2 regions of the Nostoc sp. DSM 114161 genome follow, and region 1 is predicted to be linked to the other one. Evidence: predicted binding sites of a transcription regulator. Region 1 holds the regulator's gene; the other holds the start of a gene.

The links. Region 1 encodes NtcA, which controls nitrogen genes in cyanobacteria. Its sites were predicted from a motif close to TNTGTANNNNNNNNTACANA; they were not measured.
Region 2: a site for NtcA is predicted at 1,575-1,594, ahead of NSTC745_RS00475 (Glu/Leu/Phe/Val family dehydrogenase). Genes of this name have one in related genera too.

Annotation. Positions count from the first base shown of each region.
Region 1 is NZ_CP195141.1:242,687-245,837, reverse strand. It holds gene NSTC745_RS01015 (DUF3084 domain-containing protein) at 1-1,404, opposite strand, end outside; gene ntcA (global nitrogen regulator NtcA) at 1,573-2,244, opposite strand; gene fabI (enoyl-ACP reductase FabI) at 2,625-3,151, shown strand, end outside.
Region 2 is NZ_CP195141.1:118,522-121,672, reverse strand. It holds gene NSTC745_RS00480 (Gfo/Idh/MocA family protein) at 1-81, shown strand, start outside; gene NSTC745_RS00475 (Glu/Leu/Phe/Val family dehydrogenase) at 201-1,490, opposite strand; gene NSTC745_RS00470 (beta-ketoacyl-ACP synthase) at 1,708-2,892, opposite strand; gene NSTC745_RS00465 (peptidylprolyl isomerase) at 2,978-3,151, opposite strand, start outside.

The DNA.
Region 1 (3,151 bases):
CGCTTTAATTTCTAATGGTTGATTGTACTGCCTTAATTGGGTGACAAAACGTAGAAAAGTGCCGTCTACTTGTACATTTTCAACAATTCCGGCGTTACGAGCGCGAAATTGAGAAGCAGAAATCAATATTTCTAATCGCTGCTGTAACTGATAAGATGTCATGTTTGTAGGGTCAGCAGTAGTTGTAGCTAACTGCGTCCCTTGGGAAAAAACCAATTCATTGCGGGCTATATCGGTAAAAATTTCTATTTGCTTTTCTCCCCTGACATAATTACCCGCTGAGAAAATTCGGATTACATATTCTCGACCATCCTCAATTTGTTTGCTCAATTGCTCGACTCTCTCTTGAGTCACGCGCACAAGCTCTACGTTTGGAGAAGTTGCACCAGGTTCGCTTAATTCCAAGTTAGCGTTGCGATTGGCTTGTTCTAAAAGTTGTACTACCGCCTGACGAGCCGCAGCCGCTTGGGTAACGCGAACCACAGCAGCAGACAGAACTTGACCCCGAACTAAGGCTAGTTTACCCAAACGCAAATCTTGGTAGGACTGATAATATTTTTCCAGCCTAGCAACTTCCTGTTCTAGTTCTTCCTGTTGCGCTTCTAATTCTTTGAGGCGAGATTCCCGTTTGGCAATCACTTGTTCTCTAGCTGTAATTTCTAAATTACGCTTTTGAATTAACTGGTCGAGTTGGGCAATTTTGCGATCGCGTGCTTCGATGGCTTCTTGGCGGTTGGCAAGTTCGCGATCGCGTTTTTCAATAGCTGTTTTGGCTTCGTCAATCGCTTTTTTCGCCTCAGCATACAGTCGTTGACGTTCTGTCTTTAATAGTTCAACTGCTGCCTGTAGTTCCTTTCGCTGATTGTAAACGCTTTGCAGTTCAGCTATGGCTTTTTGATACTGAGTTACAACTCGATCTAGCTGCCCTTGAGTGCGCTGGAGTTGAGTTTGAGTTTGGGCTTGCTGTTGAATAGTGCGGTTGAGCTGGGCTTGAGTTTCCCTTTGCTTGGCATTGACCGCCTGCAAAGACTGATTAATTGCTTGCAACTCTTGTTGTGCCTTTGCTTGGGCGATTCTTGCTTGATTTAGCTCGTTCTCTACCTGGCTTTTCTGACTTTCTGCGGTTTTTAGTTGTTCTCGCTTTTGCCTGAGGTCTGTTTGAATATCCTCTAATTCAAAGACTCCCTGGCGCAATTTATCGTCAGCAGCGAATAAAATTCCTAAGGTTGATGCCGAAATCAAACCGCCAGTAAAAATCGTTACTAGTACGGCGGTATTTTTCGGACGAAGGTTAAAAAGTGAGAGGCGGGCTTTGCCAACTCGTGTGCCGATGCGATCGCCCACGGTTGCAATTACGCCTCCCAGAATTAAAATTGCTGCGATGAGGATGTATCCGGTGGTCATGTTTAGCTACCGAAATCCTTCCAGATACAGCCTACTACTTTTAGCCATTGTCTGTGGAGAAGTGGAGGTTGGCAATAGCTTCCATTACTCAATTTTAGGTGTTCCTTTAGCTATTAGTGCGATCTTGAAAAACACGACACGTGCCGACTCCGCTGACTCCAATTGTTTTTATGTGAACTGCCGACTTAAAGTAACGGGTTTATGCACAGTAATCTTCTTCTTGTGGATGGAAATCATCTTTTTCTCGCGCAGATCCCCTAGTAGCCTTGTAACTGTAACACGGGTCGAACCAATTGCCTCGGCGATCGCTTGATGAGACAATTTCAAATCAATTGTGATCCCATCCGCACAGGGAACTCCAAAATCACGACAAAGAATTAATAAAAAACTCACCAACCTAGAACCCATATCTCGGTGAGCAAGAGTTTCAATCATCATCTCTGTCTGTAAAATTCGCGAAGACAGACCCCGCAGCATTAACATTGATAATTCTGGATTTTCCTTGAGTGCTTGCTCAACTTGTTCGATTGGTGCCGACAATAATTCCACAGGCGTAAATGCAACCGCATGGTAAAAGCGATCGGATTTATTTCCTGTCAGCAATGACAATACACCAAAAACACTATTTTCTCGCAGCAGTGCTACCGTTATTTCCTCTCCTGCCTCGTACACCCTGGAAAGTTTAACAGCACCTTTTAAAAGAAAATAAACTCGTTCGGCAGGATCGCCAGGAAAAAAGATCGTTTTATTGCGTTCAAACGTTTCCACAACTGGCGGAAACGCCCCGGTCGCCATCTGACGAAAAACATTTGCTAGGGCTTTATCTTGTGTCACGATCATCTCCCTTCCCCTACCCAATGCCGGAAAAACAAAAACTAATTACCTAAGAATACACCCGAAAATTCAATAAAGCACCGTCAATCTTTCTGTACTTTCCTATACTCCAACTAATTGCTTCTTAAGTCTTTGTTTATAATGATACATAATTGTCGATCTCTTGGGCTATAAATTGTTGATAAATGGTTCCAAGTAGCTGTATTAAAAAGGTTTTTTAAAGAACAAATAAAGACAACTTGAGAATATCTTTAGAAAGAATCAAGAATTTGATGACAGCAAACACCCTTACCAATATTCATTTTTGCAAATCCTGTGTAAAACAAAGACAAAACGTGCCTCAGATTCTAGTATGCTCCTAATGATCGATCGCATTAACAATTCCTATGCTGAATCTGACTGGAAAAAATGCTTTAGTTACAGGTATTGCCAATAACCGCTCCATAGCTTGGGGCATCGCCCAACAACTACACAAAGCAGGAGCTAATCTCGGAATTACCTACCTTCCGGATGAACGCGGCAAAATGGAAGCAAAAGTAGCCGAATTAGTGCAACCCCTCAACCCCAGCTTATTTCTTCCCTGTAATGTCCAAAACGACGAACAAATTCAATCTACCTTCGAGACAGTACGCGAGAAGTGGGGAAAGTTAGACATCCTAATTCATTGTCTTGCCTTTGCCAATAAAGAGGACTTGACTGGAGATTTTAGCCAAACCTCTCGTTCTGGCTTCAAAACTGCTTTAGAGATTAGTACTTATTCGCTGGTGCAATTGAGCGGTGCAGCTAAACCCCTAATGACAGAGGGAGGTAGTATCGTCACGCTGACGTATTTAGGCGGTGTCAGGGCAGTTCCTAACTATAACGTCATGGGAGTTGCCAAAGCGGGTTTAGAAATGAGCGTGCGTTACCTAGC
Region 2 (3,151 bases), 120 kb from region 1:
CCCACATCAGATCAAAGTATTAAGCATCCTCCTGCTGAGGAAAGCCCAGACTTAATTCATGCCGCTACACCTTCAGGTTAGTCATCAAGCTTAAGTATCTTTGACACACACAAATCAAAAGCTATTGTAGGGGCACAATATAATATTGTGCCCCTACCATTTTGTCTATTTAATTGAAAACCGCCGCATACCCGTAAAACTTAAGGATAAAGACCCCTATCAGTGAGGGCTTGAGCTACTCTACCTACTCCCAGTGTATAAGCTGCTAACCTCAAAGAAACTTGCCGTTTCTTCGACTGTTCAATCACTTGGCGGTAAGCCTGCACCATCAAATGTTCCATTTCGCGGTTGACGCGTTCCTCATCCCAAAATACGTAAGAAAGACCTTGCACCCACTCCAAATAACTCACCACTACACCACCAGCATTGGCCAAAATATCTGGTAGCACTGTCACACCCCGCGCCTCTAAGGACAAACTAGCCTCAAGAGTTACCGGCCCGTTAGCTGCTTCCGCAACAATCTGCGCTTGCACCCGATCGGCATTTTCTTCAGTGATTTGGTTTTCCAAAGCTGCTGGTATCAGGACATCGCAAGGCAAAGTTAATAAATCTGCATTGCTAATTGCTACAGCTTCCGGAAAACCTACGATATTCTTGTGATTTTCCGCAGCGTAGACTTTCAACTTGGGAATATCAAGACCATCTTCGGAAAATAGTCCCCCAGCACTCGTGGAAACAGCGATAATTTTCGCTCCGGCTTCATATAGTAAATCAGCTGCGGCGCCGCCAACATTACCAAAACCTTGGATGACTACTCGCACTCCCGCCAAAGATTTACCTTGATCTGCTAGCGCTTCACGTACAGCAATCATCGCGCCGCGTCCGGTTGCCATTTCGCGTCCCTTGGAACCACCAACAGAAATTGGCTTCCCAGTCACAACACCCGGTACAGCATGACCGACATTCACGGAGTAAGTATCCATCATCCAAGCCATTTCACGGGCAGAAGTACCCATATCTGGGGCAGGAATATCCACGGAAGGCCCGATATCTTTAATCAACTCGCTGATATAACGACGGCTGATCCTTTCTAGTTCCCCGACACTATAACGTTTTGGATCGATCGCAATACCGCCCTTACCACCACCGTAGGGAATACCCAATAGGGCACATTTCCATGTCATTAGCATTGCTAGGGCTGAAACTTCCCGCAATGTCACAGCCGGATGATAACGTATTCCACCTTTGTAGGGGCCTAAAACATCAGAGTGCTGCACCCGATGTCCAGCGAAAACTCGTATTTCTCCATTATCTAGTTTCACAGGAACCGAAACTGTTACCACTTTGCGTGGATGGCTGAGAATTTCTAGCAATCCCGGATCTAACCTTAATTCCTTAGCCGCAGCTTCTAAGTAACTACAGGCTTGATCGAATGGACAAATATGCGCTGGAGAAGCAGCTTCCAACGGCAACACAGATGCTAAACTCATAAAATTTTCTCCCAATCGCGCCCTTTGCGCGAACCGGATCTTATATATTGCCTAGCTTATCCTCTTTTTTTGAAAAATAGGAATTTTGTAGTTTTTGTTACAGTTTTATCAAAAAGAATGTGCATTATGAATAACTCATGGGGAGATGGGTAGACAAGGGGACAAGGGGACAAGGAGAAAAATTCATGACCAATGACCAATGACCAATGACTAATGACTAATGACCAATGACGATCGCTGCATTCTGTCCGCCAAAGCCAAAACTCAAACATAATACATGGCTAATATTACTGAGATGTGCTGCTGTAATTAAGTTTAAATCGAACTCTGGTTGCTGCAATCCAACACAAGGAGGTAAAATTTGATGCTTTAAAGCCATCAGCGAAAAAGCCACGCCTAAGGCTCCGGATGCTCCCAGTGTATGACCTGAACTTCCCTTGGTGGAGCTAACTGCTACGCCTTGGGGAAACAAATGTTGGATTACCATGCTCTCCATTTGGTCATTTAGCTGGGTAGCAGTGCCATGAGCATGAATGTAATCAATATTATCTGGCGATAAACAACTACGTTCTAGACATTGTTTGATAGCAGCGATCGCACTTTTTCCCTCAGGTTCCGGAGAATTAGTATGATATGCGTCGTTGGTTAAGCCGAAACCGAGAATTTCACCATACACTTTTGCTTGACGCTGTTTTGCCAACTCTGCTGATTCCAAGACAAACACAGCTGCGCCTTCGCCCAAAACTAAGCCTTCCCGATGCACATCAAAAGGATAAGCGCCAGTTTTTGCCAAAGCACCCATTTGCTGAAAGCCTGCCAAAGTCAAAGGTGTAATTGGTGCTTCCACTGCGCCTGCGATCGCTCTTTGACATTGCCCAGTTTGTATAAGTAAAGCTGCTTGGGCAATAGATAAAATTCCAGTAGCACAAGCTACCATTGGCGCCAAAACTATGCCGGACGCGCCAATTTGTCGCGCAGTGGCGATCGCCCTCATGTGAGGCAATGTATCGAGCCAATTTTCTAAACATGACGCGGGGAAGGAAGGACGCGGCGATGAGGAGAAATTCTTTGTATCTTTTTCAGTGGCTGCGTCCTCATACATCTGCCGCGCCAAGACTTCCCAAGATGCTTGATTAGAGCGACTTGAGCCAATAACTACAGCACAATCCGCCAAAGGTGGAACTAAGCCAGCATCTTGCAAAGCAGAAGTAACAACCAACTGAGTTAGCATTGCCAAGTCAGTTGGCTTTTGACCAATCAAACCCATAGGAAATGGTCTAAGTTCTGGAAATGGTTGAAGTAATCTAATTCCAGATTTACCTGCTAGCAAATTTTGCCAACTTTCTTCTAAACTTCCACCCAAAGCAGAAACTAGACCAATACCAGTAACAACTACTTTCACAAATTTGAGAATTGGGAGTTTGAACTTAGGAGTTTAAAAGTTATAAATTATTATTCTCCTTGTCTCCCTTGTCCCCTTGTCCCTCTTACTGCGCTGGTGTTTTCAAATTTTCAGCACCTTGGGTAACTTTAGCTGAGTCGATGCGATCGCCTTGCTGAATTTTGTTAACTACATCAAAACCTTGAGTAACATTGCCAAATACGGCGTATTTACCATCCAGAAATCCTATATCTGCTAGACCAAAATAAAACTGTGAAGA